3 regions of the Streptomyces amakusaensis genome follow, and region 3 is predicted to be linked to each of the others. Evidence: predicted binding sites of a transcription regulator. Region 3 holds the regulator's gene; each other region holds the start of a gene.
The links. Region 3 encodes HrcA, which represses chaperone genes, less so after heat shock. Its sites were predicted from a motif close to TTNGCACTCNGNNNNNCNGAGTGCNAA; they were not measured.
Positions count from the first base shown of each region.

Region 1: a site for HrcA is predicted at 2,346-2,372, ahead of groL (chaperonin GroEL). Genes of this name have one in related genera too.
Region 2: a site for HrcA is predicted at 8,739-8,765, ahead of groES (co-chaperone GroES). Genes of this name have one in related genera too.

Region 1 is NZ_BAAASB010000001.1:574,330-584,500, reverse strand. It holds gene ABD371_RS02465 (alpha/beta hydrolase) at 1-78, opposite strand, end outside; gene groL (chaperonin GroEL) at 595-2,217, opposite strand; gene ABD371_RS02455 (cold-shock protein) at 2,626-2,829, opposite strand; gene ABD371_RS02450 (MoaD/ThiS family protein) at 3,306-3,581, opposite strand; gene thrC (threonine synthase) at 3,602-4,891, opposite strand; SAM riboswitch class I at 4,908-5,056, opposite strand; gene ABD371_RS02440 (glucosyl-3-phosphoglycerate synthase) at 5,201-6,145, shown strand; gene ABD371_RS02435 (hypothetical protein) at 6,175-6,309, shown strand; gene ABD371_RS02430 (alpha,alpha-trehalose-phosphate synthase (UDP-forming)) at 6,389-7,798, shown strand; gene otsB (trehalose-phosphatase) at 7,804-8,655, opposite strand; gene ABD371_RS02420 (DUF3263 domain-containing protein) at 8,666-8,902, opposite strand; gene ABD371_RS02415 (extracellular solute-binding protein) at 8,934-10,171, opposite strand, start outside.
Region 2 is NZ_BAAASB010000011.1:103,162-113,332, reverse strand. It holds gene guaB (IMP dehydrogenase) at 1-341, opposite strand, end outside; gene ABD371_RS20485 (sigma-70 family RNA polymerase sigma factor) at 498-1,073, opposite strand; gene ABD371_RS20480 (response regulator transcription factor) at 1,327-1,938, opposite strand; gene ABD371_RS20475 (WhiB family transcriptional regulator) at 2,387-2,710, shown strand; gene ABD371_RS20470 (LysR family transcriptional regulator) at 2,811-3,710, opposite strand; gene ABD371_RS20465 (MOSC domain-containing protein) at 3,802-4,464, shown strand; gene ABD371_RS20460 (SDR family NAD(P)-dependent oxidoreductase) at 4,554-5,327, shown strand; gene ABD371_RS20455 (hydroxyacid dehydrogenase) at 5,394-6,446, shown strand; gene groL (chaperonin GroEL) at 6,529-8,151, opposite strand; gene groES (co-chaperone GroES) at 8,285-8,593, opposite strand; gene ABD371_RS20440 (polysaccharide deacetylase family protein) at 8,920-9,876, opposite strand; gene ABD371_RS20435 (THUMP-like domain-containing protein) at 10,018-10,171, shown strand, end outside.
Region 3 is NZ_BAAASB010000003.1:106,145-116,315, reverse strand. It holds gene ABD371_RS05695 (AMP-dependent synthetase/ligase) at 1-1,732, shown strand, start outside; gene hemW (radical SAM family heme chaperone HemW) at 1,847-3,079, shown strand; gene ABD371_RS05685 (PLL family lectin) at 3,125-4,165, opposite strand; gene ABD371_RS05680 (DUF3097 domain-containing protein) at 4,403-5,206, opposite strand; gene ABD371_RS05675 (MBL fold metallo-hydrolase) at 5,216-5,995, opposite strand; gene hrcA (heat-inducible transcriptional repressor HrcA) at 6,170-7,195, shown strand; gene dnaJ (molecular chaperone DnaJ) at 7,196-8,332, shown strand; gene ABD371_RS05660 (nitronate monooxygenase) at 8,589-9,662, shown strand; gene ABD371_RS05655 (16S rRNA (uracil(1498)-N(3))-methyltransferase) at 9,662-10,171, shown strand, end outside.

The DNA.
Region 1 (10,171 bases), on a different contig from region 3:
CGCGGTGGTGGCGACCGCGGGGGCCAGCGTCGCCATGACGCTCACCGCCAGCACGGGAACGAGTCGTCGTCTCTGCATGAAGTGTTTCCTTAAAGGCAGTTGGTGGGCTCAGGGCTGAACCCTGTCGTGTCCTCTGTCCGGAGGAATCCCCCGTCGGGACAGTCTTGTCTACGCCTCTGGGTGGAGGCGCGGCGGGGGAATCCTTCGCCCGGGGTAGGGGACGCCGTCCGCCCCGGTGCCGGAAACGGCGAACGCTCCCCGGGTCGGCTGTACCGGGGAGCGCTCGGGTGACGGCGGCCGGTCGTGGGGCCGCGGTGTCACGGTGCTGCGGGTGTCACGGTGCTGCGGTGTCACGGTGCTGCGGTGTCACGGTGGTGCGCGGTGCTGCGGTGCGGTGGCGCTTGTCGATGGTGCGGGAGCCGCCCGCCCTCGCGACAGCCCCCGGCGTGATCCTTCACCTGAAGGGGGCCGGTCCGGCGGCCCGGGGAGTATCCGCCGGGATCGGGGGTAGCGCGCACGCACGCCGAAGGGCGGCACCCCCTGGGAGAGGGGTGCCGCCCTTCGGACTGCTGGAGCAGCTGATCCGACGAGGGATCAGAAGTCCATGTCACCGCCCGGCATGCCGCCCGGAGCGGCCGCGGCGGCCTTCTCCGGCTTGTCGGCGATGACGGCCTCGGTGGTCAGGAACAGCGCCGCGATGGAGGCCGCGTTCTGCAGAGCAGAGCGGGTCACCTTCGCGGGGTCGATGATGCCCTCGGCGATCATGTCGACGTACTCGCCGGTCGCGGCGTTCAGGCCGTGACCGATGGGCAGGTTGCGCACCTTCTCGACGATGACGCCGCCCTCAAGACCACCGTTGACGGCGATCTGCTTGAGCGGGGCCTCCAGGGCCAGACGGACGGCGTTGGCGCCGGTCGCCTCGTCGCCCTCGAGGTCCAGCTTCTCGAAGACCGAGGAAGCCTGGATCAGGGCCACGCCGCCGCCGGCGACGATGCCCTCCTCGACGGCCGCCTTCGCGTTGCGAACGGCGTCCTCGATGCGGTGCTTGCGCTCCTTGAGCTCGACCTCGGTCGCGGCGCCGGCCTTGATGACGGCCACGCCGCCGGCCAGCTTCGCGAGGCGCTCCTGGAGCTTCTCGCGGTCGTAGTCCGAGTCGGAGTTCTCGATCTCGGCGCGGATCTGGTTGACCCGGCCGGCGACCTGGTCGCTGTCACCGGAGCCGTCGACGATGGTCGTCTCGTCCTTGGTGATGACGACCTTGCGGGCGCGGCCCAGCAGGTCCAGACCGGCGTTCTCGAGCTTGAGGCCGACCTCCTCGGAGATGACCGTGCCGCCCGTGAGGATGGCGATGTCGTTCAGCATGGCCTTGCGGCGGTCGCCGAAGCCCGGGGCCTTGACGGCGACGGACTTGAAGGTGCCGCGGATCTTGTTCACGACCAGCGTGGACAGGGCCTCGCCCTCGACGTCCTCGGCGATGATCAGCAGGGGCTTGCCCGACTGCATGACCTTCTCCAGCAGCGGAAGGAGGTCCTTCACGTTGCCGACCTTGGAGTTCACGATCAGGATGTACGGGTCGTCCAGGGACGCCTCCATACGCTCCATGTCGGTGGCGAAGTACGCCGAGATGTAGCCCTTGTCGAAGCGCATGCCCTCGGTGAGCTCCAGCTCCAGACCGAAGGTCTGGGACTCCTCGACCGTGATGACGCCTTCCTTGCCGACCTTGTCCATCGCCTCGGCGATGAGCTCGCCGATCTGGGTGTCGGCGGCGGAGATGGAGGCGGTGGAAGCGATCTGCTCCTTGGTCTCCACGTCCTTGGCCTGCTCCAGCAGGGCGCCGGAGACGGCCTCGACGGCCTTCTCGATGCCGCGCTTGAGGGCCATCGGGTTGGCGCCGGCCGCCACGTTGCGCAGGCCCTCGCGGACGAGCGCCTGGGCGAGAACGGTCGCGGTGGTGGTTCCGTCGCCGGCGACGTCGTCCGTCTTCTTGGCGACTTCCTTGACCAGCTCGGCGCCGATCTTCTCGTACGGGTCCTCGAGCTCGATCTCCTTGGCGATGGAAACACCATCGTTGGTGATCGTGGGCGCGCCCCACTTCTTCTCAAGGACGACGTTGCGGCCCTTGGGACCGAGGGTGACCTTGACGGCGTCGGCGAGCTGGTTCATACCGCGCTCAAGGCCGCGCCGCGCCTCCTCGTCGAACGCGATGATCTTTGCCATGTGAAGTGTCCTCCACGGACTGGTGGGAAGCTCTGGCCGGACCGCGACGGCGCCCGCGACGGACGGCCCGCGCGCCGTGTGGTTCTCTGCCCCACAGGCCTGCGGACCTCACCTGCTCGGTCCATGTTCTGTCACTCTCACTAGGAGAGTGCTAACGCCAATGATTAGCACTCGCCCCTGCCGAGTGCAAGCGCCTCTGGCAGAACCGGCCCCTCGGGGAGGGTGCCGGAACCCCTCCCGGACCCGGGCCGCACAAGGCTCCCGGGGCAGGTGGGGGTAGGCGCGGCCCCGCCCGTACACGCGTGTGGGGTCCGCACCCCGTTTCCCGGGATGCGGACCCCAACATGCGTGAACGCGTCGGTGGCCGATCGCGTCGCAGGTGTCGCAGGTCTGGCTCGGACCGCGGAATCAGACCGCGAGCTTCACCATGTCCGCCTGCGGACCCTTCTGTCCCTGCGAGATTTCGAACTCGACTCGCTGACCCTCCTCCAGGGTGCGGTATCCGTCCATCTGGATCGCGCTGTAGTGGACGAATACATCCGCACCACCGTCGACCGCGATGAAGCCATACCCCTTCTCCGCGTTGAACCACTTGACGGTGCCCTGAGCCATGCCTAACTCCCCTATTACTGGCCCTTGCGCAGGACCGCACCTCGCGGACCCGGGTCAGATCTCACCCGCCGCGAGCCGTCCTCCAGGTGCGGAGGGAGGCTCTGCGGATGTGCGCCGGAACGCGTCGACCGCGGCTGAATGTATCTGCCCAACTGCCCTCTGCAACAGGTCAATCGGACGAGAAATCCGGGCACGGCGGATCGATGAATTAGCCTGAATTCACAAGGTTGTGGGGCAAGTCGGGCCCGACAAAGAAGACTTAAGCGGCAAATCAATCGCGCACATTGGCTGCTTCTTATCGCGCGGGGGCGCATTCTCGTATGCCGAGAAGCGCGGCCGGCCGCGGGACATTCCCCAACTGTAGCGCCTTCAATCCTGCGGAATTGCCCCCTCCGTTTATTTCGACGGAGAGGGCAACCGGTGTGGCGCGGGGAGGGTCCGGGAAGAACCCCGGAGGGCGGGAGGGGACCCGGGGATCAGCCTCCGGCGACCGCGGGAATGATCGAGATTCCGGCGCCGTCCGGCGTCACGGTGTCGAGACCCTGTTCAAAGCGGACGTCGTCGTCATTGACGTACACATTCACGAACCGGCGCAGCTTGCCGGTCTCGTCCAGGACGCGCGCGGCGATGCCCGAGTGATTGCGCTCCAGGTCCGCGATCACCTCGGAGAGGGTGGTGCCCTCGGCCGCCACCTCGGCCTGGCCGCCGGTGTAGGTGCGCAGAATGGTGGGGATTCGTACGTTGACGCTCATTTTCAGCTCTCCCAGGGGTTTCAGTGGGCCAGGCCGGCGTCGCGGAACGCGTCCAGGCTGGGGCGGATGGTCGCGGTGGGGCCGCTGGTCGGGGCGACCGCGTCCAGGGTCTTGAGACCGTCGCCGGTGTTGAGGACGACCGTGGTCAGCGTCGGGTCGAGCAGACCGGCCTCGATCAGCTTCCGGGTCACGCCCACGGTCACCCCGCCGGCGGTCTCCGCGAAGATGCCCTCGGTGCGGGCCAGCAGCTTGATCGAGTCCACGATCTCCGCGTCGGTGACGTCCTCGACCGCTCCGCCGGTGCGGCGGGCGATGTCCAGGACGTACGGCCCGTCCGCCGGGTTGCCGATCGCCAGCGACTTGGCGATGGTGTCCGGCTTCACCGGGCGCACCACGTCGTGTCCGGCCTTGAAGGCCGCCGAGACCGGCGAGCAGCCCTCGGCCTGGGCCCCGAAGATCTTGTACGGGCGGTCCTCGACCAGGCCCAGCTTGATCAGCTCCTGGAGCCCCTTGTCGATCTTGGTGAGCTGGGAGCCGGAGGCGATCGGGATCACGATCTGATCGGGCAGCCGCCAGCCGAGCTGCTCGCAGATCTCGTACGCGAGCGTCTTGGAACCCTCGCCGTAGTACGGGCGGAGGTTGACGTTGACGAAGCCCCAGCCCTCGCCGAGCGGGTCGCCGATCAGCTCGGAGCAGAAACGATTCACATCGTCGTAGTTGCCCTCGATGCCGACCAGCTCGCCGCCGTAGACCGCGGCCATGACGACCTTGCCCTGCTCCAGGTCGTGCGGGATGAACACGCAGGAGCGGAAGCCCGCCCGCGCGGCGGCAGCGCCGACCGCGCCGGCCAGATTGCCGGTGGAGGAGCAGGAGAGGGTGGTGAAGCCGAAGGCGCGGGCGGCCTCGACGGCGATCGCGACGACCCGGTCCTTGAAGGAGTGGGTCGGGTTGCCGGAGTCGTCCTTGACGAACAGGCCGCCGGTGACGCCCAGTTCACGGGCGAGGTTGTCGGCCTTGACCAGCTTGGTGAAACCGGGGTTCAGATTCGGCTTGCCGGCCACGTCCGCGGGGACGGGCAGCAGCGGGGCGTAGCGCCAGATGTTCTCCGGGCCGGCCTCGATCCGGGCGCGCAGCGCCTCGGGGCCCTCGGCGGGGAGGTCGTAGGCGACTTCCAGGGGGCCGAAACAGGAGGAACAGGCGAAGATCGGGCCCAGTTCGAAACGCTCACCGCACTCGCGACACGACAGCGCTGCGGCCGGTCCGAGATCGACAGGGGTGACGGGGGTGGTTGCGACGGTCTGCACAGCCATGGAGGGAGGCCCTTTCTCCTCATCTTTCCCATGGCGAGGCTCGCCATGAGACGGATTTGGCACCTTCCCGAGCCGGGAGCCTCATGCGCTGAACAGCGACTGAGACCGGCTGGAGGGTTGCCGGGGCTTCAACGGGCCGTATCCCTCTGCCCCTCTGGATGAGCGGTATTCGATTGTGTAACGCGGGAACGACCCCGACATGCGACGGGCGTCCGCGTTGTTCAAGACTGTAACCGAAGGCATGGACGGTTGAGATAGTCGTCCGCACCGCGAGATGCGTCACAGGGCTGCTGTGGGGAGTGGGTACACGTGCTCGATGAAGTGGAGCACTGGCTGACCGGGCGGACCTGGAAGGCCGCCGACCGGCCGCTGCACCGGCTGCTGGCGGCCAAGCGGGCGTCCTCGGCGACGGTCAGCGTCGTGCTGCCCGCGCTCAACGAGGAGGCGACCGTCGGGGACATCGTCACCGTGATCCGCCGGGAGCTGATGGAGACCGCCCCGCTCGTCGATGAACTGGTGGTGATCGACTCCGGCTCCACCGACCGCACCGCCGCGATCGCCGCCGCCGCCGGGGCGCGGGTGGTGCACCGGGACGCGATCCTGCCCCGGCTGCCGGCGCTGCCCGGCAAGGGCGAGGTGCTGTGGCGGTCGCTGATGGTGACCGGCGGTGACATCGTGTGCTTCGTCGACGCCGACCTTCGGGACTTCTCCGCCGACTTCGTCTCCGGGATCGTCGGGCCGCTGCTCACCGACCCGGGGATCGACTTCGTCAAGGCGATGTACGACCGCCCGCTGGACGACGCCCCGGGGCAGGGCGGGCGGGTCACCGAGCTGGTGGCCCGCCCGCTGCTCAATCTGCACTGGCCCCGGCTGGCCGGTTTCGTCCAGCCGCTGGGCGGCGAGTACGCGGCCCGCCGCTCCCTGCTGGAGTCGCTGCCCTTCCCGGTCGGGTACGGGGTCGAGCTGGGCCTCCTGGTCGACGCCCTGCGCGCGGTGGGCCTGGACGCCCTCGCCCAGGTCGACGTCGGCTCCCGCAAACACCGCCACCAGGACGCCCGGGCGCTCGGCCGGATGGCCGCGGCGATCTACCGCACCGCCCAGCTCAGACTGGAGCGCGGCCAGCTGGTGCGGCCGTCGCTGACCCAGTTCGAGCGCGGCGCGGACGGCTTTGTCCCGCGCACCCACCCGGTGGACACCGAGGAGCGGCCCCCGATGCGGGAGATCCGCGAGTACGCGGCGCGTCGGGCGGCCTGAGCCCCGCCCGCCGGTCGAACATCGTATGTATGAACTTCGCCCGTCATGTCCTGATGTCGGCCGAGCGGCTCTGGCTGCTCGGCGGACTCGTCCTCAGCCTCGCCGCCGTCGCGGCCGTCGCCCTCGCCGCCGGGCGGGGCCGCCGGGGCGGCCGTGCCGAATGAGCCGAGTGCCCGGGGCGAGTGAGCCGACCGGAGGCGTACGCACGTTTGAGGCCCCACCCGGCGGGCTAGGTTTCGCGACATGGTCTCCGAGCCCCCCGCAACACCGGTCCGCGCCCAGATCCTCGTAGCGTCGAACCGGGGTCCGATCTCCTACGCCCTCGGCGAGGACGGAGCGCTCGACGCCCGGCGCGGCGGCGGCGGGATGGTCTCCGGGCTCTCCGCCGCCGGCTCCGGCGCGGACTCCCTCTGGGTCTGCTCCGCCCTCGGCGAGGGCGACCGCGAGGCACTGCGGCGCGGTGTCGGCGAACCGGGCGTGCTGATGCTCGACATCGACCCGGACATCCACTCCGCCGCGTACAACGACATCGCCAACTCCGTCCTCTGGTTTGTCCACCATCTGCTGTACCAGACCCCGCTGGAACCCGTCTTCGACGCGGACTTCCGCCGCCGGTGGAGCGCGTACGAGAGCTACAACCGCGCCTTCGCCCAGGCCCTGGCCGACCACGCCGGCGACGGGGCCGCGGTCCTCGTCCAGGACTACCATCTGGCGCTCGTCCCCGGCCTGCTCCGCGAGCTGCGCCCCGATCTGCGGATCGGACACTTCTCGCACACCCCCTGGGCCCCCGCCGACTACTTCCGGCTGCTCCCCGACGACATCGCCGAACAGCTGCTGCGCGGCCTCCTCGGCGCGGACCGCACCTGCTTCCTCACCCGCCGCTGGGCCGACGCCTTCACCGACTGCGCCGTGCGGGTGCTGGGCGAGGACGCCCTCACCGGCCGCCGGATCGGGGTCCACGGGCTCGGCGCGGACGCCGGCTTCCTCAAGGAGCGCTCGCACCGGCCGGACGTGGCCGAGCGGATGACCGCCCTCCGCGAGCAGATCGGCCCCGGCCGCCGCACCGTGGTCCGGGTCGACCGCACCGAGCTGTCCAAGAACATCGTGCGCGGCCTCCTCGCGTACCGGCAGCTGCTCGACACCCGCCCCGAGTGGCGCGAGCGCGTCGTCCACCTCGCCCTCGCCTACCCCTCCCGTCAGGATCTGGCGGTCTACCGCGAGTACACGGCCGAGGTGCGCCGGGTCGCCGACGAGATCAACGAGAAGTACGGCACCGACGGCTGGACGCCGGTCGTCCTCCATGTGAAGGACGACTTCGCCCGCTCGCTCGCCGCCTACCGGCTGGCCGACGTCGCCCTGGTCAACCCGATCAGGGACGGGATGAACCTGGTCGCCAAGGAGATCCCGGTCGTCTCCGACGAGGGGTGCGCGCTGGTGCTCTCCCGCGAGGCGGGGGCGTACGAGGAACTCGCGGCGGACGCGCTCACGGTCAACCCGTACGACATCACCGGCACCGCCGACGCGCTGCACCAAGCGCTGAGCATGCCGGCGGACGAACGGCTCCGCCGCACCGAACGGCTCGCCGCCGCGGCGACCGCGCTGCCGCCGCAGCGCTGGTTCCTGGACCAGCTGGAGGCCCTGCGCGCGCTCTGAAGGTTTTACGGCAGCCGGGAGGCGAGAGCGGCGAGGAACTCCACCACCGCCGACGGGCCGGGGAGCAGCAGATCGGCCCGCTCGGCGAGTTCGGTGACCTCCGTGCTGCCGCTGCACACCAGCAGCCCCGGCACCCCTTCCGCGCGGAGCTTCTCCACCGCGGCGTAGGCGGGCAGATCGCCGAGGTCGTCGCCCGCGTAGAGCACGGCCCCGGCCCCCGTCCCCCGGGCGTACGCGGCGAGGGCGACGCCCTTGTCCATCCCCGGCGGGCGCAGCTCCAGCACCATCCGCCCCGGCTCCAGCACCAGACCGTGCCGGGCGGCGAGCGCGGCGAGCGGGCCGCGCAGCGCCTCGAAGGCGGCCCCCGGATCGCTCGCGCGACGGGTGTGGACCGCGACCGCCCGGCCCTTCTCCTCGACCCATACGCCCGTCACACCGGCGAATCCTTCGAGGAGGCCGGGGAGTTCGGCGCGGACGGCCGCGACGCCGGGATGCGCCTCGGGGGCGTCCACGGTGTCGCTGACGGCGTCCCACCGCTCGGCCCCGTAGTGGCCGAGCACCACCAGCCGCTCCAGACCCGGCACCCCCGAGAAGCCGCCGTACCGGACCGCGACCTCGGCGGGCCGGCCGGTGACCACGGCCACCGACGCGACCTTCGGCGCGAGCCGCGCCAGCGCGGGCACCGCGCCGGGATGGGCGCGGGCCCGCTCCGGGTCGGGGACGATCTCGGCGAGGGTGCCGTCGAAGTCCAGCGCGATCACCGCCTCGCGCGGCCGGGCGAGAATCGCGGCGAGCCCGTCCCGGCCCGCGGGCGTCGAAGGGGCCGGCAGGGGATGCGCGTGCGGGGAGCTGCCCATGGCCCCGAGCCTATCGGCGCTCGCGTCTCTCGTCCCTGACCCGGCGCAGCCGGTTCACGGTGACCGGATCGTGCTCCAGCGCGCGCCGGTCGTCGAGCAGCGCGTTGAGCAGCTGGTAGTAGCGGACCGGGGAGATCCCGAGCCGCTCCCTGATGGCGCGTTCCTTCGCGCCGGGCCCGGGCCAGGAGCGCTGCTCCATGGCCAGCACGGCCCGCTCCCGCTCGGAGAGCGGCTCGGTGTCGGTCATGCCCCCAATTTAGGCGGTCGCTCCCGTTCGCTCACTCCCGTTCCTTCTCCTCCTCCAGGGCCGCGTTCTGGGCGATCTTGTCCAGCACCTTGGCCGGGGAGCCGCCGGGGGCCACCGCCTTGCCGATGTTCCGCTTGATGTCGTCGCTGACCAGGGCCCAGGAGGTCTTGTCGACCGGGGGCAGCTGCGCGCTGGGCAGCTCCTGGAGGAACTCCCGCAGATTCTTGTGCCGGGGGTTCAGCTCCATCGCCTCGGAGGCGGAGACGGTCACCGGCAGCAGATCGTTCTGGGACGCGAAGGCGAGGACGTTCTCGTCGGTGAAGAGGAAGTTCAGGAAGGTGCCTATCTCGTCCTTGTTGCCGTTCTCCTTGAAGCCCATGATCCAGTCGGCGACGCCGAGCGGGGCCTTCGGCTTTCCGTCCCGGCCGGGCACCGGGACCTTGCCCAGCTCGATGCCGGCCTTCTCCGCCTGCCTCATCAGCGAGGGATGGCCGTTGAGCATCCCCACCTCGCCCCGGGTGAAGGCCGCGTACGCCGCCTTGCGGTTCAGCTCGCCGGGGGTGCCGGGGCCGGTGAGGCCGGGTGCGACCAGGTTGGACTTGACCCAGTCCAGGGTGGCGGTGTTCTCGTCGGTGTCGATGGAGTACGAGCCGCCCGGGTCGACATAGCCGTTGCCGTCGCCGCCGAGCAGCCACATCATCGTCTCGATCTGGGCCTCCTCGGGCCCCAGCGGCAGCGCGAACGGATAGTCGACGTCCGTCTCCGACTTGAGCAGCTCGGCCGCCTCGCGCAGCTCCTCCCAGGTCTCGGGAGCCTTCGCCACACCGGCCTGCTCGAAGAGTTCCTTGTTGTAGAAGAGCAGCCGGGTGGAGGCCGCGAACGGCAGCCCGTACTGCACCCGGCGCTGCTCGCCCGCCTGTACGAGGGGGCCGAGGAAGTTGGCCTGCACGGGTACGGAGAGCAGCTGGTCGGCGGTGTACAGCTTGTCGGCCGCCGCGTAGTCGGCGTACGCGCCGATCTGGGCCATGTCGGGGGCCTCGCCCTCCTTGACCAGCTCGGCGACCTTGCGGTCCACATCGGTCCAGGGCTCGATCTGCACCTCGACGTCGATGTGGGAGTTCTCCGCCTCGAATTTCTCGACGAGCCCCGCCCAGTACGTCTTGCTGCTCTGGCCGCCGTTGACGTCGTAGTCGGCGGCGACGAGGGTGAGTGTCACCTCGTCCGGCGAACCGCCCGACGCGCCGCATCCCGTGAGGGTGACGGCCGTCG
Region 2 (10,171 bases), on a different contig from region 3:
CCGAGCGTGGCGTCGGGGTGCACCGTGATCGGGTCGGTGACCATGCCGGACTCGGAGCGCTTGACCAGGTCGACCTGGTTGGCCTGGTCGGCGATGGAGAGATTGCGGTGCAGCACGCCCACGCCGCCCTGGCGGGCCATCGCGATGGCCATCCGGGACTCGGTGACCTTGTCCATCGCCGCGGAGAGCAGCGGGATGTTCACCCGGACGTTCTTCGAGATGTACGAGGAGGTGTCGATCTGGTCGGGAGCCATGTCGGAGGAGCCCGGCAGCAGCAGCACATCGTCGTAGGTCAGCCCGAGTGTCGCGAATTTCTCGGGCACTCCGTCGATGTTGGTCATGACACCTTCCCCAAATGGCCTTGATCGGTGCGGATGTCCATGCTAACGGCCCGGGACGCCCTCTCATTCCACGATCAAGAATGCTCGGCGGCTTTGTGGGTTGACACACACCCGCGAGAAGCGCGGGAAACGCCGGAAACGACGGGAAAACGGCGGCTACTGCTCGGCGAGCGCGCGGAGCCGGCTGAGCGCCCGGTGCTGGGCGACCCTGACCGCGCCGGGGGACATCCCCAGCATCTGGCCCGTCTCCTCGGCGGTGAGGCCGACCGCGACCCGCAGCACCAGCAGCTCGCGCTGGTTCTCCGGGAGGTTGGCCAGCAGCCTCTTGGCCCACTCCGCGTCATCGCTGAGCAGGGCGCGCTCCTCGGGACCCAGGGAGTCGTCGGGGCGCTCGGGCATCTCGTCGGAGGGCACGGCCGTCGATCCCGGGTGGCGCATGGCGGCGCGCTGGAGATCGGCGACCTTGTGGGTGGCGATGGCGAAGACGAACGCCTCGAAGGGTCTGCCGGTGTCCCGGTAGCGGGGCAGCGCCATCAGCACGGCGACGCAGACCTCCTGGGCGAGGTCCTCCACGAAGTGGCGCGCGTCACCGGGCAGCCGGTTGAGCCGGGTGCGGCAGTAGCGCAGCGCGAGTGGATGGACATGCGCGAGGAGGTCGTGCGTGGCTTGCTCGTCCCCTTCGACGGCACGGTGGACGAGCGCACCGATGACCGTGGTGTTGTCGTCACGCATCGGTCCATGGTGCATCGGTGGCCGCTGATCCGTGGCACCGTGTCCCATGTTGTGCACCGAAGCGTTATGAGCAGGTGCGCCGGAACTCATTGCCTGCGCCCTCCCCTTCCGCTCGCCGGACTCGTTCCCGAGGAACTCCACACCTCAAGGATGCGGCATCGCGAGGGAAACGGATGCCCGCGGCCGCCCGTCGCCCCGCCCACCGTACGGCGAGCGGGGTCGGTCGCACCTCTCGGGCACCCCGCGAACAGTCCTAACGGACCAGGCCCCAGCGGAATCCGAGCGCGACCGCGTGCGCACGGTCCGAGGCTCCCAGTTTTTTGAAGAGGCGGCGCGCGTGGGTCTTCACCGTGTCCTCGGAGAGGAACAGCTCGCGGCCGATCTCGGCGTTGGAACGGCCGTGGCTCATTCCTTCGAGCACCTGGATCTCGCGCGCGGTGAGCGTGGGCGCGGCCCCCATCTCGGCCGAGCGCAGCCTGCGCGGGGCGAGCCGCCAGGTCGGGTCGGCGAGCGCCTGGGTCACCGTCGCGCGCAGCTCGGCGCGGGAGGCGTCCTTGTGCAGATAGCCGCGGGCCCCCGCGGCGACCGCGAGCGCCACTCCGTCGAGATCTTCGGCGACGGTGAGCATGATGATCCGGGCGCCGGGGTCGGCCGAGAGCAGCCGGCGGACCGTCTCGACACCGCCCAGGCCGGGCATGCGTACATCCATCAGAATCAGATCCGAGCGGTCGGCGCCCCAGCGGCGGAGGACTTCCTCGCCGTTGGCCGCGGTCGTCACGCGCTCGACGCCGGGCACGGTCGCGACCGCGCGGCGGAGCGCCTCTCGGGCAAGCGGGGAGTCGTCGCAGACGAGGACGGATGTCATGGCCGCCCTCCGCAGCTGATGCGCGTCACCTTGAGCCTCCAGGCTGGGTACGTTTCTTCACCTGTGCGGTTGAGCGCACTCGGACGTGTGCCCGAGCACTTGTTGCTTCAACCGCCTCCGCACTACCAACGATGGTCACTCGAAAGAGTTACGGCCCGGAGCGGACTCTTCAGCACTTCACGCGAGAGGGCGTGCTCGGCGGTGCGGGCCTCCATACGGCCGAGGGGGAATGGTTCTTCTTTCATCCCTTATGCACCATTTAGCTGATTTTCTTCACTTTGGGTGGTGTCTGTGGCTAGATTCGTAATGAGTCATATTTACATCTACTAACACAGTAGATGTACGGTCGTGAGGCAGTGTGCGGGCGCCGGGTGCGGCTCGTGGCCCCTCCGCTCGCGCGACGCGACCTGACCGGATCCGCTCAGCACGGTTTCAAGGGGCAAGCGCTATGGCAGATTTCTCCCGCCTTCCCGGACCCAACGCCGACCTGTGGGACTGGCAGCTCCTCGCGGCCTGCCGGGGTGTGGACAGCTCGCTCTTCTTCCATCCCGAGGGGGAGCGGGGGGCCGCGCGCAGCGCGCGCGAGAACTCGGCGAAAGAGGTGTGCATGAGGTGTCCGGTCCGCGCCGAGTGCGCCGCGCACGCACTGGCGGTGCGAGAGCCCTACGGGGTGTGGGGCGGACTGACGGAGGACGAGCGCGAGGAGCTGATGGGCCGCGCGCGGCACCGGCTGGTCCCGGCGGCCAGCACGACGGGCACGGGGCAGGACTGACGCCCAGCCCTTCGCAGAAACGTTCCTGCACGGTTGCAGGTACGGGTACGGGTACGGGTACGGACACGAGCGCCGGTACGGGCGCGGAGGCCCGCCGGTGTCAGCGGGACGCCGCCAGGGCGAGCTGGTCGAGGGTGGCCGCGACCGCCGGGACCTGGGAGAGGTCCGGCAGGGTGAGGGCGACGATCTCCCGCACCACCGGCGGGTCGACCGTGATGGCGCGCGCGCCCTTGGGGCGTACCGACTCCAGCGCCAGCTCCGGCAGCACCGCGACCCCCAGACCGGCTCCGACCAGGCCGATCACGGCCGGGTAGTCGTCGGTGGCGAAGTCGATGCGCGGGGTGAAGCCGGCCTCCTCGCAGACCTCGACCAGCTGACGGCGGCAGCGCGGGCAGCCCGCGATCCAGGGGTCGCCGGCGAGATCGCCGATGGCGACCGCGCCCGCCCCGGCGAGCCGGTGCCCCTCGGGGACCAGCCCGACGAGCCGGTCGGAGAGCAGCGGCCGGACGATCAGGTCGTCCCACTCGCCCTCCCGCTCGGCGGCCCCGCCGTAGCGGAAGGCGAGCGCGATGTCGCAGTCGCCCTCGCGCAGCATCTCCACCGAGCGCGGCGGCTCGGCGTCGACGAGCGAGACCTGGGTGCCGGGGTGGGCGGCCCGGAGCGCGGCGAGGGCGGTGGGCACCAGGGTGGAGCTGCCGCTGGGGAAGGAGACCAGCCGGACCCGGCCCGCCCGCAGCCCGGCGATGGCCGCGATCTCCTCCTCCGCCGCGGTCAGCCCGGCGAGGATGCCGGAGGCGTGGCGCACCAGCACCTCTCCGGCCTGGGTCAGCCGCATCTCCCGGCCGGCGCGGATCAGCAGCGGGGTGCCCGCGGAGGTCTCCAGGGCCTTCATCTGCTGGCTGACGGCGGGCTGGGTGCAGCCCAGGGCGCGGGCGGCGGCGGAGAAGGAACCGGTGGTGGCCACCGCGCGCAGGACTCGGAGATGACGGGCCTCGATCACCTTTTCACTATAAGCACCCCTTGGGGATATAGGCAATTATTCGACAGATAGTTTGATGTTGGGGGATTGTTGAGGGATTAACGTGACGTTCATGAAGCTTCTGACCGTGAACACCGGCCTCACCCGCACCGTGGAATACAGCGATTTCCCCACCGCGATCGACAAACGGCCGGTCGAGGAAGCCGTGTGGGTGAGCGACCCCGGGCCCAAGGGCTCGGGCGGCAGCGGGCTCGCCGGCGACGCGATCGGGGACCGGCGTCACCACGGCGGGAGCGATCAGGCGGTGTACGCCTTCGCCCGCGAGGACCTGGACTTCTGGGAGGGCGAGCTGGGCCGCCCGCTGCCCAACGGCGTCTTCGGCGAGAACCTCACCACCCAGGGGCTCGATGTGAACAACGCCCTGATCGGCGAGTGCTGGCGGATCGGCGACCGGCTGGTGCTGGAGGTGACGTCCGGCCGTGTCCCCTGCCGCACCTTCGCCGAGTGGCTGGGCGAGAAGGGCTGGGTGCGGCGCTTCACCCGGCACGCCGGGACCGGGGCGTATCTGCGGGTCGTCGAGCCCGGCGCGATCCGCGCGGGCGACCCGATCGAGACGGTGCACCGGCCCGGCCACCGGGTGACGGTGAGCATGGCCTTCCGGGCCGGGACCATCGAGCGCGCGCTGCTGCCGGAGGTCCTCGCGGCGGGCGAGGCCCTCCATCCGGAGCTGCTGGCCAAAGCGCGGGAGTACGTCGCGAAGCACGGCGGCGCGTGAGCGTCGCCGGGGAAGCCGCCCCGGTGCCGGTGCCGGGTCCGCGGTGACCGGGTGCGGACGGTCACCGGCGGGGCACTAACGTGCCGCCTATGACGACTGCACTGATCACGGGAGCGACCGCGGGCATCGGGGCCGCGTTCGCGCGGCGGCTCGCCTCCGAGGGACACAACCTGGTGCTGGTGGCCCGCGACACCGCGAGACTCCGGGAACAGGCCACCGAGCTGCACGACCGGCACGGCGTCGAGGCCGAGGTACTGACCGCCGATCTGTCGTCGGAGGAGGGCATCTCGGCGGTCGAGAAGCGGCTCTCCGACCCCCGCGAACCGGTGGATCTGCTGGTCAACAACGCGGGCTTCGGCAATAAGGGGCGCTTCCTGGAAGTCTCCATGGAAGACGAGCTGACCATGCTGAAGGTGCACTGCGAGGCGGTCCTCCGGCTCACCGCGGCGGCGGCGCGGAGCATGCGGGAGCGGCGCAGGGGCGCTGTCGTCAATGTGGCCTCGGTGGCGGCCTTCGTCCCCCGGGGCACCTATGGCGCGTCCAAGTCGTGGGTCGTGCAGTTCACCCAGGGCGCGGCCCGGGACCTGGCCGGATCGGGAGTGCGGCTGATGGCGCTCTGCCCCGGTTTCGTCCGTACCGAATTCCATCAGCGCGCCGGGATGGGGACCGAGAACATCCCCGGCTGGATGTGGCTGGACGCCGACCGGCTGGTGTCGGCGGCGCTGACGGATCTGGCGCGCGGAAAGGCGGTCTCGATCCCGGACCCCCGGTACAAGGCGCTGATGGGACTGGTGAAGCTGGCCCCCCGGGGCGTACTGGGCGGCATCAGCTCCAAGACCGGCCGCAAGTACGGCCCGCAGTAAGCGGGAAGACCGGGGGCGGGGGCGGTTGCGTCATGGCGTGCGTACCTCGGGGGTACAGCTCCCGCCATGGGGAACTCCGCCGAACCGCCGCACCACGCCGCCCCCGGCCGCCGACCCGAAGTGCTGCTCGCCATGGGCCCGGGCGTCGCCGAGCGCCTGCTCACCGCCCGCCACCGCGAGCGGCTCACCGCACTCGCCCGCACCGACCCCGGGCTGATCGCCCACGACCTGACCGACCCCGGCCCCGCCGTACGAACCGCCCTCTCCACCGCCGAGACCCTGCTGACCTGCTGGGGCGCTCCCCCGCTCACCGCGAGCGCCCTCGCCGCCGCACCCCGGCTGCGCGCGGTCGTGCACGCCGCCGGATCCGTGAAACAGCACATCACCGAGGCCTGCTGGGAGCGCGGACTCGCCGTCTCGTCCGCGGCCGAGGCCAACGCGCTGCCGGTCGCCGAGTACACGCTCGCCGCGATCCTCTTCGCGGGCAAGGGGGTGCTGCGCTCGGCGCGGCGGTACGCCGAGCTGCGCGCGGGCCATGACTGGGGCCGGGAGCTGAGCGGGGCCGGGAATTACCGCCGTACGGTCGGGATCGTCGGCGCGTCCCGCGTCGGGCGGCGGGTGATCGAGCTGCTGCGCCCCTTCGACCTGCGGGTTCTGTTGTACGACCCCTATGTGGACGAGGCCGGGGCCCGGGCTCTGGGGGCGGTGTGGAGCGGGCTGGACGCGCTCTGCGCGGGCAGTGACATCGTCTCGGTGCACGCTCCGGAGCTGGCGTCGACCCGCCGGCTGATCGACGGCCGCCGGCTGGCGCTGCTGCCGGACGGGGCGACCCTGATCAACACCTCGCGCGGGTCGCTGGTCGACGGGACGGCGCTGCTGCCGGAGCTGGTCTCGGGCCGGCTGCACGCGGTGCTCGATGTGACCGATCCCGAGGTGCCGGACGCCGCCTCGCCGCTGTACGGGCTGCCCAATGTGCTGCTCACCCCGCATGTCGCCGGTTCGCTCGGCAATGAGCTGCACCGGCTGGCGGACCGGGCCCTGGACGAGCTGGAGCGGTACGCCCGGGGGCTGCCGTTCGCCCGGCCGGTGTCGGCGGCGGGGCTGGAGCGGGAGGCCTGAGAAAGCCGCCGGGCCCGGCACCCCCGTGAGAGGGTGCCGGGCCCGGCGGACTTCAGTGCCGACTGTGCGTCAGCGCCGTGCGTCAGTGGGAGTGACCGTGGCCGTGACCGGCGTCGGCCTCTTCCTCGGCCGGCTTCTCGACGACCAGGGTCTCGGTCGTGAGCAGCAGGGACGCGATGGAGGCGGCGTTCTCCAGGGCGGAGCGGGTGACCTTGACCGGGTCGATGACGCCGGCCTTCACCAGGTCGCCGTAGTCGCCGGTGGCCGCGTTGTAGCCCTGGCCCTTGTCCAGCTCGGCGACCTTGGAGACGATGACGTAGCCCTCCAGGCCGGCGTTCTCCGCGATCCAGCGCAGCGGCTCGACGGCGGCGCGGCGGACGACGGCGACACCGGTGGCCTCGTCGCCCTCCTTGCCGAGGTTGCCCTCGAGGACCTTGACGGCGTGGACCAGAGCGGAGCCACCACCGGAGACGATGCCCTCCTCGACCGCGGCGCGGGTCGCGGAGATGGCGTCCTCCAGACGGTGCTTCTTCTCCTTCAGCTCCACCTCGGTGGCGGCGCCGACACGGATCACGCAGACACCGCCGGCCAGCTTCGCCAGGCGCTCCTGGAGCTTCTCGCGGTCCCAGTCGGAGTCCGTGGACTCGATCTCGGCCTTGATCTGCGCCACGCGGCCGGTGATGTCCGCGGAGTTGCCGCCACCGTCGACGATGGTGGTGTCGTCCTTGGAGATGGTCACGCGGCGGGCGGAGCCCAGCACGTCCAGACCGGCCTGGTCGAGCTTGAGGCCGACCTCTTCGGCGATGACGGTGGCGCCGGTGAGGACGGCCATGTCCTGGAGCATCGCCTTGCGGCGGTCGCCGAAGCCGGGGGCCTTGACGGCCACGGCGTTGAACGTGCCGCGGATCTTGTTGACCACGAGGGTGGAGAGCGCCTCGCCCTCGACATCCTCGGCGATGATCAGCAGCGGCTTGGAGCCACCCGCCTGGATGACCTTCTCCAGCAGCGGGAGCAGGTCCTGGATGGAGGAGATCTTGCCCTGGTTGATCAGGATGTACGGGTCGTCGAGGACGGCCTCCATACGCTCCTGGTCGGTGACCATGTACGGCGAGAGGTAGCCCTTGTCGAAGGCCATGCCCTCGGTGAAGTCGAGCTCCAGGCCGAAGGTGTTGGACTCCTCGACGGTGATGACACCGTCCTTGCCGACCTTGTCCATGGCCTCGCCGACCAGCTCGCCGACCTGCTGGTCCTGCGCGGAGAGCGCGGCGACGGCGGCGATGTCGGCCTTGTCCTCGATGGGACGGGCGGTCGCGAGGAGCTCCTCGGACACGGCCTTGACCGCGGCGTCGATGCCCTTCTTCAGGGAAGAGGGGGAGGCGCCGGCGGCGACGTTGCGGAGGCCCTCGCGGACCAGCGCCTGCGCGAGCACGGTGGCGGTGGTGGTGCCGTCACCAGCGATGTCGTTGGTCTTGGTGGCCACCTCCTTCACCAGCTGCGCGCCGAGGTTCTCGTACGGGTCGTCGAGCTCGACCTCACGGGCGATCGTGACACCGTCGTTGGTGATGGTGGGAGCGCCGAACTTCTTGTCGATGACGACATTGCGGCCCTTGGGGCCGATGGTCACCTTCACGGTGTCGGCAAGCTTGTTGACGCCGCGCTCGAGGGCGCGACGGGCGTCCTCGTCGAACTTCAGGATCTTCGCCATGGAGCGTTTCAGTCCTCTTCGTGATACGAACAGCGCCCCCAGCGCCCGGATATGAAGGTCAGCGGGGGCCAGGGGCGCGGTTCAAAAAACAAACGGGGTACGGAGACTCCGGGGCGAGCCCCGGTAATCCGACCTACTTCTCGATGATCGCGAGAACGTCGCGCGCCGAGAGGACGAGGTACTCCTCGCCGTTGTACTTCACCTCGGTGCCGCCGTACTTGCTGTACAGAACGACGTCGCCGGTCTTGACGTCGAGCGGCAGGCGCTCGCCGTTCTCGAAGCGACCCGGGCCGACCGCGAGGACGACGCCCTCCTGGGGCTTCTCCTTCGCGGTGTCCGGGATGACCAGGCCAGAGGCAGTGGTCTGCTCGGCGTCGAGCGGCTGGACCACAATGCGGTCCTCGAGCGGCTTGATGGCAACCTTGGAGCTGGTGGTCGTCACGGTCCGGCCTCCCCCTTCGGAGATCTCGGGGTTTAACTGTCTGGGGTGGCGACCAGGTCGATCCGTCGTCGCGGGTGCCGGACCTGCCCTGTCGCGCATTGGCACTCTCCGGTGGGGAGTGCCAGACCCGAGACTATGACCGCGATTAGCACTCGGTCAAGCGGAGTGCCAATACAGCGCCCTGATGGCGCGATCACGAGGGGGCGCGCGACGGCCTCCGAGGGCGCGGACCGGACCCCCGCGCGCCGGACGGGAACGGCCGGACGGGACCCGAGCGACCCCGCCGGACCCACCGGACCGGACCCGCCGGACCCGCCGGACCCGGCCTAGACGTAGTCCTCCAGCCGGGCCACCGCGTACCCCTTCTCCGTCACCGTCCGCATGACCTGCCGGATCATGTCGGGCATCGTGCCCTCCCAGTCCTCCGTGCCCCGGAAGTGGGTGAGGATGATGTCGCCCGGGTGCAGATCCCGGTCCCACTCGCGCCACTCCATGTGGTCGGGGAAGGCCTCGGCCGCCCAGAGCGGCACCGCCTTGACCCCGCAGGCACTGGCCGCGCGCAGGGTGTCCTGGTTGTAGTTGCCGTACGGCGGGCGGAAGAGCGGCGGGCGCTTGCCGTAGAGCCTGGCGAGGTTGGACTGCTGGCCGCAGATCTCCCGCTTCTGCGCGCTGTACGACAGTCCGGGCATGTAGCGGTGGTTCAGGGTGTGGTTGTGGAGCGCGACGCCCCGGTCGCGCATCTCGCGGAAGTAGCCGTAGTTGTCGTTGATCACGTAGTCGCTCAGAAAGGCGCTGTACGGGATCTGGAGCTCCGACATCATCCGCAGCAGCTCGGGGTCCTTCTCCGTGCCGTCGTCGATGGTCAGGAAGACGACCCGCTCGGTGACCGGCACCGTGGTGAAGACCGGCGGCAGATACTCGCCGCCCTCCACTTCGAAGCCCTTGCGGGTGGTGATCACGGGCTTGACCGCGGGCGGCGGGGGCGCGGCCAGCGGGGTGCGGTCCAGGCCCCATTTGCGGGCGGCGACGGCCCGCAGGGCCTGGGACTTCCTGACGCTCTCCGCGCGGTCCGCCGGGGAGCCGCCCGGTCCCCCCGGTCCCCCCGCGCCGCCCGGACCTCCCGGGCCCGCCGCCCCGCGCTCCTTGACCGTCCGGGCGGTGTCGCGCTGCGCGCCTTCGCGTTCGCCGGTCGTCTCGGCCGCGCACGCCGAGCCGAGCAGGGCGACCAGCAGGGCGGCCGCGAGCCCACAGCGCCGGGGCGATGAGAGGGATTTTTCCATCATGTTTCCGGTTTGTCTGGTTAGCTGCATGGCGCTGGATCCTGTCAGCACGGGCCCCGTCGCACCGGCCGACACCTCCGGCCGGGCCGGACGGTCCCCCCGGCTGGCCCACACGCCCCCCGACACTTGGCCCACAATGTCCAGGTGAACGACCTCTCCCCGCTCCTCACCGACGAGGGCCAGTCCCTGCTCGCCGCGCTCCGCGACTTCAACCCCGCCCAGGAGCTGGCGATCGCCACCCGACTGCGCCGCGACCACCCGGCCGAGCTGGTCTCGGCCGCCATCGGACAGGCCCGGC
Region 3 (10,171 bases):
CGGGGCCGCCGAACGGGTCTACGCCGTCGCCGCCGGTCTGATCGGTCTCGGTATCGAACCGGAGGAGCGGGTCGCCCTGCTCTCCGCCACCCGTATCGAGTGGATCGTCGCCGACCTCGGGGTGATGTGCGCGGGCGGCGCCACCACGACCGTCTACCCCTCCACCAACGCCGAGCAGTCGGCGTACATCCTCGCCGACTCCGGCAGCCGCGTCCTCATCGCCGAGGACGCCGTCCAGCTGGCCAAGGCGCGCGAGCGGCGCGCCGAGCTGCCCGAGCTGCGGCATGTCGTCGTCATCGACGGCACGGGGGTGACGGCCGAGGAGGACGACCCCGACGGCTGGGTGCTCACCCTCGCCGAGCTGGAGGCGCGCGGAGCCGCGTATCTGCGACAGCACCCCGAAGCCGTCAGGAAGCGCATCGAGGCGATCACCGCCGATCAGCTGGCGACCGTGATCTACACCTCCGGCACCACCGGCCCGCCCAAGGGCGTACGGCTGCCGCACGACAACTGGTCGTACATGGCGAAGGCGATCGCCGCGACCGGGCTGCTTTCCAAGGACGATCTCCAGTACCTCTGGCTGCCCCTCGCCCATGTCTTCGGCAAGGTGCTGCTCTCGGGGCAGATCGAACTCGGTCATGTGATCGCCGTGGACGGCCGTATCGACAAGATCGTCGAGAATCTGCCGGTCGTCCGGCCGACCTACATGGCCGCCGTGCCGCGCATCTTCGAGAAGGTCTACAACGGCGTCGCCGCCAAGGCCCGGGCCGGCGGCCCCGCCAAGTACAAGATCTTCCAGTGGGCGGCCGAGGTCTCCCGCGAGTACTCCAAAGCCACCCAGGACAATTTCCGCCGCACCGGCACCGTCTCCGCGCCCTTCGCCCTGACCGCCAAGCACAAGGTCGCCGACAAGCTCGTCTACGCCAAGCTCCGCGCGGCCTTCGGCGGCCGGCTGCGCGCCGCCGTCTCCGGCTCCGCCGCCCTCTCGCCCGAGCTGGGCCACTTCTTCGGCGGCGCGGGGATCCACATCCTGGAGGGGTACGGACTCACCGAGTCCAGCGCCGCGTCCTTCGTCAACCCCGGCGAGGCCTACCGCACCGGCACGGTCGGCAAGCCGCTGCCCGGCACCGAGGTGCGGATCGCCGACGACGGCGAGATCCTGCTGCGCGGCCCCGGGATCATGGAGGGCTACCACGGGCTCCCCGAGAAGACCGGGGAAGTGCTGGAGCCGGACGGCTGGCTGCACACCGGGGACATCGGCGAACTCTCCCCGGACGGCTATCTGAGCATCACCGACCGCAAGAAGGACCTGATCAAGACCTCCGGCGGGAAGTACATCGCCCCCACCGAGCTGGAGATCCAGTTCAAGGCCCTCTGCCCGTTCGTCTCCAACATGATCGTCGTCGGAGCCAACCGCAACTACTGCACCGCGCTGATCGCCCTGGACGAGCCGACCCTTCTGAACTGGGCGAAGGAACACGGCCTCGACGGCAAGACCTACGCCGAGGTGCTCGCCGCCCCCGCCGCCCGCGAGCTGCTCCAGGGCTATGTCGACCGGCTCAACGAAGGGCTCCAGCGCTGGCAGACGATCAAGAAGTTCCGGCTGCTGCCCCGGGACCTCGATGTGGAGCACGGCGACCTCACCCCCAGCCTCAAGCTGAGGCGGCCGGTGGTCGAGCGTGAGTTCCAGCACCTGATCGAGGAGATGTACGCCGGGGAACGGGAGGCGTAGCACCGCGGACAGCCCCCGGACCGCCCCCCCCGGCGGGCCCTCGCGCCCGCTCCGGGGGCCGTCCGTCACCGGCCGCGGCACCGCTCGCCGCGCCGGTGACGGACAATGGAGGACATGCCTTCCGTACTGCCCGACGGCGAGACCATGCCCGAGGACGGGTCGCTCCCCGCTTCCGCCCTCGCCGGGGCCGGTGACCGGCCGCTCGCCTTCTATCTGCATGTTCCGTACTGCGCCACGCGCTGCGGCTACTGCGACTTCAACACCTACACGGCCACCGAGCTGCGCGGCTCGGGCGGTGTGCTGGCCTCCCGCGACAATTACGCCGACACTCTCGCCGACGAGATCCGGCTCGCCCGCAAGGTCCTCGGCGACGACCCCCGCCGGGCCCGCACGGTGTTCGTCGGAGGGGGTACGCCGACGCTGCTGGCCGCCGCCGATCTGGTGGCGATGCTCGGCGTCGTACGGGAGGAGTTCGGCCTCGCCGACGACGCGGAGATCACCACCGAGGCCAATCCGGACTCGGTGAACCCGGAGTATCTGGCCGAGCTGCGGGCCGGGGGGTTCAACCGGATCTCCTTCGGGATGCAGAGCGCCCGGCAGCATGTGCTGAAGGTCCTCGACCGCACCCACACGCCCGGCAGGCCCGAGGCGTGTGTGGCCGAGGCCCGGGCGGCCGGGTTCGAGCATGTGAACCTGGATCTGATCTACGGCACCCCGGGGGAGAGCGACGAGGACTGGCGCGCCACCCTGGCGGCGGCGGTGGAGGCGGGGCCCGACCACATCTCGGCGTACGCGCTGATCGTGGAGGAGGGCACCCAGCTGGCGCGCCGCATCAGGCGCGGCGAGGTGCCGATGACCGACGACGACATCCACGCCGACCGCTATCTGATCGCCGACTCCGTCCTCGCCGACGCGGGCTACTCCTGGTACGAGGTCTCCAACTGGGCGACCTCCGAGGCCGGCCGCTGCCTGCACAACGAGCTGTACTGGCGGGGCGCGGACTGGTGGGGCGCGGGCCCCGGCGCGCACAGCCATGTCGGCGGGGTGCGCTGGTGGAATGTGAAGCACCCCGGCGCCTACGCGGCGGCGCTGGCCGGGGGCCGCTCGCCCGGCGCGGCCCGGGAACTGCTGCCGAACGAGGACCGCAGGGTGGAGCGGATCATGCTGGAGCTGCGGCTGCGGGACGGGGTGCCGCTGTCGCTGCTGAAGCCGGACGGCCTGGCGGCCTCCCGCAAGGCGCTCGCGGACGGGCTGCTGGAGGAGACGGCGTACGAGCGGGGGCTCGGGGTGCTGACCCTGCGCGGCCGGCTGCTGGCCGACGCCGTCGTCCGCGACCTGGTGGACTGAGTGGTCTGAAGGGGCCGGGGGAGTCCGGGGAGTCCGGGCCGGGGCTCAGAGGGCCGCCAGACTCCCGCCGCGCGCCGCCCAGCTGGCGGTCCAGCCGTTGTTGGGCGAGGTCTGCCACTTGTGCCAGAGGGCGTTGTCGAAGCTGAGGTGGAGCGATTCCAGCCGGCCGTCGGCGTTGCGCCCGAGCACGGGATCGGTGGCGAGCAGCCCGCCGTGCGCCTGCCAGTCGCTCCAGCTGCCGCCCGGCACCTGCTGCGCCGCCCGCCACGCGCCCAGATCGGTCCCCCGGGCGAAGACCACCAGCCGCCCGTCGGCCTCCTGGGAGACGGCGGGCACCCCGATCCTGGGCCCGCCGCGATTGGCCCAGCTCTGGTGCCAGGAGCCGCCGGGCACGGTCTGCCAGATGTGGCGCAGCGTGTTGTCGGGGGCCTTGGCGAAGACCTCCAGCCGGCCGTCCCTGTTGGGGAAGACCGCGGGATCGGCCCGCAGATCGCCGCCGCGCGAGACCCAGCCGGGGTTCCAGGGGCCGTTCGGAGCGGTCTGCCACCGGTGCCACAGGGCGTCGTCGCCGCCGCGCACGAAGACCTCCAGCCGCCCGTCGTGGTTCTGGAAGACGGCGGGGCAGCCGCGCAGCACCCCGCCCCGGGAGATCCACCGGTCGTGCCACCGGCCGCCGGGCGAGGTCTGCCAGATGTGCCAGAGCGCGCTGTCCTCGCCCCGGACGAAGACCTCCAGCCGGCCGTCGGCGCTCTGGAAGACGGCGATGCGCCGCCCCAGCACCCGCTGCTCGCCCAGCGGTCGCCAGGCCGTCGTCCAGCCGCCGCCGGGCGCGGTCTGCCAGAGGTGCCACACCCGGCCGTCGGGGCCGCCCGCGAAGACCTCCAGCCGGCCGTCGGCGTTGCGGAAGACCGTGGGGTCGGTGGTGAGCGAGCCTCCCCGGCCGACCCACTCGGTGGCCCAGGAGCCGCCGGGTCCGCTCTGCCGGATGTGCCGGAGCGTGCCGTCCGAGCCGGTGGCGAACGCTTCGAGGCGGTCGTCCGCGTCCCGCGCGGCGCGGAGACTCGCGAGGCCGGGGTCGAGAGCCATGGCTGTCCTCCTCAGTCTGCGGCGTGTACTGGCTACCCAGAGTGTGCGCGCTGTCGCAGGGAGGAGTTGTCCACGGTCGGCGGTTATTACACGACAGGAGTGATTAACGGCTCAAAGTCGCAATACTGACCTGAAGGAGACTTATTCACATATTCATCCCGTCAACCCGCCCTCATCCGGTGATCAATCCAGGGCTGATCCAGGGCTGATCCAGGGCCTTTCGCCGTCATTCCGCCGTCATTCCGCGGTCACGAAGTCGATCAGCTCCTCGACCCGCCCCAGCAGCGCCGGCTCCAGATCCCGGTACGAACCCACCCTCGACAGAATGTGCTGCCAGGCCGCGCCCGTGTTCTCCGGCCAGCCCAGGGCCCGGCACACCCCCGTCTTCCAGTCCTCGCCGCGCGGCACCACCGGCCATGCCGCGATCCCCAGCGAGGACGGCTTCACGGCCTCCCAGACGTCGATGTACGGATGGCCCACCACCAGCACATCGGATCCAGTGACCCGCGCGGCGATCCGGGACTCCTTGGAGCCGGGGACCAGATGATCCACCAGCACCCCCAGCCGGGCGTCCGGGCCGGGGCCGAACTCCGCGACGACGGCCGGGAGATCGTCGATGCCCTCCAGATACTCGACCACCACCCCCTCGATCCGCAGATCGTCGCCCCAGACCCGCTCCACCAGCTCCGCGTCGTGCCGCCCCTCGACATAGATCCGCCCCGCCCGCGCCACCCGGGCCCGCGCGCCCGGCACCGCGACCGACCCCGAAGCCGTACGGGCCGCGGGGGAGGCCGCCCGCGCCGCCGGGCGGACCAGTGTCACCACCGCGCCCTCCAGCAGAAAGCCCCGGGCGGCCAGCGGGAAGACCCGGCGCTTGCCGAAGCGGTCCTCCAGCGTCACCGTCCCGGCCTCGCAGCCGGTCACCGCGCCGCAGAAGCCCGTGGTCACCTCCTCCACCACCAGATCGGGGTCGGCGGGCACCTCGGGGGCCGGGGCCGACTTCTTCCAGGGCGGGGTCAGATCGGGGTGGTAGCTGCGCATTCGGCGACGCTACGACACGGCGAACCGCTCCGCCAGCGCGTCCCGCTGGGCGCGCACGAAGGCCGCGCCGACCACCGCGCCGTGCCCCGGCACATAGAGCGCGTCCTCGCCGCCGAGCGCCAGCAGCCGGTCCAGCGCGGCGGGCCAGCGCGCACCCGTCGCGTCCGGGCCCGCCTGCGGTTCGCCGGACTCCTCCACCAGATCGCCGCAGAACACGATGCCGGGAACACCGGGAACACCGGGAACACCGGGAGCGCCGGGGCTCCCGGCGGCCTCCGGCCGGCCCGGCACGAAGGCCGCCAGATCGTGCCCGGTGTGCCCCGGGCCCACGTTCGCCAGCAGCACCCGGCAGCCGCCCCCCAGGTCCAGGGTCAGCTCCCCGGAGACCAGGTGCTCCGGCGCGACCAGCACATCGGCCGCCTCCGCCGCCTCGTCCGGCGCGACCCCGTGGCGTACCGCGTCGAGGCGGAGCGTGTCCCGCTCCCGCCGCAGCAGCGCGTCCACGCCCGCCGCGCCGTACACCCGGGCCCCCGCGAAGGCCGCGGTCCCCATCACATGGTCGAAATGGGGATGGCCCAGTGCGATATGCGTCACCCGCCGGCCCCGCAGCAGCGCCTCGGCCTGGGCGCGCAGCTCCGCGCCCTCCCGCAGGGTGGAGCCCGTGTCGTACAGCAGCGCGCCCCCGGAACCCACGATCAGTCCGCAGGTCGCGTCCCAGCCGGGGAGTCTGCGCCGGCCCACCGTGTCGGCCAGCCGTTCCCAGCCGTGGTCTTCCCAACTCACGTTCATACCGCGACGCTACTGGCAGTGCCCGAAGCGGGCGCGCGGTACCGTGACCGGTCGCCCTTGCCCAGGGCGTACCCCACGGCCGTACACTGGCACGGAGAAATTTTGGCACTCGAACCGGGTGAGTGCCAGGCAGTGACCGAAGAACCACCGAGGGACAAGCTGGAGGTGTGCGCGATGCTCAGCGAACGCAGACTCGAAGTGCTGCGCGCCATCGTCCAGGACTATGTGGGCACCGAGGAGCCCGTCGGCTCGAAGGCGCTCACCGAGCGGCACCGGCTCGGCGTCTCCCCGGCGACGGTCCGCAATGACATGGCGGTGCTGGAGGAGGAGGGCTTCATCGCCCAGCCCCACACCAGCGCCGGCCGCATCCCCACGGACAAGGGGTACCGACTCTTCGTGGACCGGCTGGCCGGGGTCAAGCCCCTGTCGTCCGCCGAGCGCCGCGCGATCCAGAGTTTCCTGGACGGCGCGGTCGACCTCGACGACGTCGTCAGCCGTACGGTGCGGCTGCTCGCGCAGCTGACCCGTCAGGTGGCCGTGGTCCAGTACCCCTCGCTCACCCGCTCCACCGTCCGTCATGTGGAGCTGCTCTCGCTCGCGCCCGCGCGGCTGATGCTCGTACTGATCACCGACACCGGCCGGGTCGAGCAGCGCATGATCGACTGTCCCGCGCCCTTCGGGGAGGTCCCGCTCGCGGATCTGCGGGCCCGGCTCAACAGCCGGGTCGTCGGCCGCCGCTTCGCGGATGTGCCGCAGCTGGTCCAGGACCTTCCGGAATCCTTCGATCCGGAGGACCGGGGCGGTGTCTCCACCGTGCTCTCCACGCTGCTGGAGACCCTGGTGGAGGAGACCGAGGAGCGACTGGTGATCGGCGGGACCGCCAATCTCACCCGCTTCGGGCACGACTTCCCGCTCACCATCCGGCCCGTGCTGGAGGCGCTTGAGGAGCATGTGGTGCTTCTCAAGCTGCTGGGTGAGGCGAAGGAGTCGGGCGGTATGGGGATGACCGTCCGCATTGGTCACGAGAACGCCCATGAAGGACTCAACTCTACGTCCGTGGTCGCCGTCGGCTACGGTTCGGGCGACGAGGCAGTCGCCAAACTCGGCGTGGTCGGACCGACCCGCATGGACTACCCCGGAACGATGGGAGCGGTACGCGCAGTGGCACGTTACGTCGGACAGATCCTGGCGGAGTCGTAAGTGGCCACGGACTACTACGCCGTACTCGGCGTGCGCCGCGACGCATCTCAGGACGAGATCAAGAAGGCTTTCCGGCGGCTCGCACGCGAGCTGCATCCGGACGTCAACCCGGATCCGAAGACCCAGGAGCGGTTCAAGGAGATCAACGCCGCTTACGAGGTGCTCTCCGATCCGCAGAAGAAGCAGGTCTACGACCTCGGCGGCGATCCGCTGTCGCAGGCCGGCGGCGCGGGCGCGGGCGGCTTCGGAGCCGGTGGCTTCGGGAACTTCTCGGACATCATGGACGCCTTCTTCGGGACGGCGTCCCAGCGCGGGCCGAGGTCGCGGACGCGGCGCGGCCAGGACGCGATGATCCGGCTGGAGATCGAGCTGGGTGAGGCCGCCTTCGGCACCACCAAGGAGATCCAGGTCGACACCGCCGTGGTCTGCACCACTTGCAGCGGTGAGGGCGCGGCTCCGGGCACCTCGGCCCAGACCTGTGACATGTGCCGCGGCCGTGGTGAGGTCTCGCAGGTCACGCGGTCCTTCCTGGGTCAGGTCATGACCTCGCGGCCGTGCCCCCAGTGCCAGGGCTTCGGGACCGTCGTCCCGACCCCCTGCCCGGAGTGCGCGGGCGACGGCCGGGTGCGCTCCCGGCGGACCCTGACCGTGAAGATCCCCGCCGGTGTCGACAACGGCACCCGCATCCAGCTCGCGGGCGAGGGCGAGGTCGGCCCCGGCGGCGGCCCCGCCGGCGATCTGTACGTCGAGATCCACGAGCTGCCCCACCCGGTCTTCCAGCGGCGCGGCGACGATCTCCATGTCACCGTGACCGTCCCGATGACGGCGGGCGCGCTCGGCACCAAGGTGCCGCTGGAGACGCTCGACGGGGTGGAGGAGGTCGACATCCGGCCCGGCACCCAGTCGGGGCAGTCGATTCCGCTGCACGGGCGCGGTGTCACGCATCTGCGCGGCGGCGGGCGCGGCGACCTCATCGTGCACGTCGAGGTGACGACCCCGCAGAAGCTCGACGCCGAGCAGGAGAGGCTGCTGCGCGAGCTGGCGAAGCTGCGCGGCGAGGAGCGCCCGCTGGGGCAGTTCCAGCCCGGCCAGCAGGGCCTGTTCTCCCGGCTGAAGGACGCCTTCAACGGTCGTTAGCCGTCGGCGCGGACAGTCGAAGGGGGTACAGGTCCGTCCCGTGCCCCCTTCTCCGTGCCCGCCCGCGCCGCCGCCTCCCCGCCTGCCTCCCCGCCCCTTCGCGCGGGCTCCCGGTAAGGGGCGCGGCATGGGAGCGGGCCCAACTCGCCGCTGCCGTGAGGATCTTGGCGAACGGCCCGTCCGGCCCCCGAAACCCCTCTGCGGACTGGGCAGCGCTCGATTCGGCGGCCCGGGAGCGGCATGGCACGATGCAAGCATGTCCTCCGCACTGACCGATCTCTGCCGGTATCCCATCGTGCAGGCCCCCATGGCGGGCGGCGCGTCGTGTCCGCAGTTGGCCGCTGCCGTGTCCGAGGCCGGCGGGCTCGGCTTCCTGGCCGCCGGATACAAGACCGCGGGCGGCATGTACCAGGAGATCAAACAGATCCGGGGACTCACCGCGCGGCCCTTCGGGGTCAACCTCTTCATGCCGCAGCGGGCCGCGGCCGACCCCGCCGCCATCGAGGTCTACCGCCATCAGCTCGCGGGCGAGGCCGCCTGGTACGAGACCCCTCTCGGCGACCCCGAGTCCGGCGGGGACGACGGCTACGAGGCCAAGCTCGCCATCCTCCGCGACGACCCGGTGCCCGTCGTCTCCTTCACCTTCGGCTGTCCGGGCTCCGACGTACTGGAGTCCTTCGCCAAGGCCGGCACCCTCACCGTCGTCACCGTCACCACCCCCGAAGAGGCCAGGGCCGCCCAGCTCGCGGGCGCGGACGCGCTCTGCGTCCAGGGCGTGGAGGCCGGCGGACACCAGGGGGCCCACCGGGACGACCCCGCCGCCGACGGCGCCGGGATCGGGCTGCTCACCCTGGTCGCGCTGATCCGCGAGGAGGGCGTCGAACTGCCGGTCATCGCCACCGGCGGCCTGATGCGCGGCACCCAGATCGCCGCCGTGCTCGCCGCCGGGGCGAACGCCGCGCAGCTCGGCACCGCCTTCCTGGTCTGTCCCGAGTCCGGCGCGCACACCCTGCACAAACAGGCGATGACCAACCCCCTCTTCACCCGCACCGAACTCACCCGCGCCTTCTCCGGCCGCCCCGCGCGAGGGCTCGTCAACCGCTTCATGCGCGAGCACGGGCCCTACGCCCCCGCCGCCTACCCCCAGGTGCACCATCTGACGAGCGGTCTGCGCAAGGCCGCCGCCAAGGCGGGCGACGCCCAGGGGATGTCACTGTGGGCGGGGCAGGGCCACCGGATGGCCCGTGCCGTCCCCGCCGGTGAGCTGGTCGAGATGCTCGCCGCCGAAACATGTCATGCCCGCGCCGCACTCGCCCCGGAGAGCCCCTGATGACCGCGCCCGTCTTCCTCGTCGACTCCCTGGAGGGGGCCGTGCCCGGCTCCCCGCTCACCCTCGAAGGGTCCGAGGGCCGCCACGCCGTCTCCGTACGCCGCCTTGAGCCCGGCGAGGAGATCGTGCTGACGGACGGCCTGGGCCGGGGCGCGGCCGGGGTCGTGCTGCGGACCGAGGGCAGGGACCGGCTGATCGTCGAGGCCCGGGAGTTCCCGGTGGAGCCCGAGCCCCGGCCGCGGATCACCGTCGTCCAGGCGCTCCCCAAGGGCGACCGGGGCGAACTCGCCGTCGAGACCATGACCGAGACCGGTGTGGACGCGGTCGTGCCGTGGTCGGCGGCCCGCTGCATCACCCAGTGGAAGGGCGAGCGCGGGGCCAAGTCCCTCGCCAAGTGGCGTGCCACCGCGCGCGAGGCCGGCAAGCAGTCCCGCCGTCTGCGCTTCCCCGAGGTGGCCGAAGCCGCCACCTCCAAGCAGGTCGCCGCCCTGCTCGCGGCGGCCGACTTC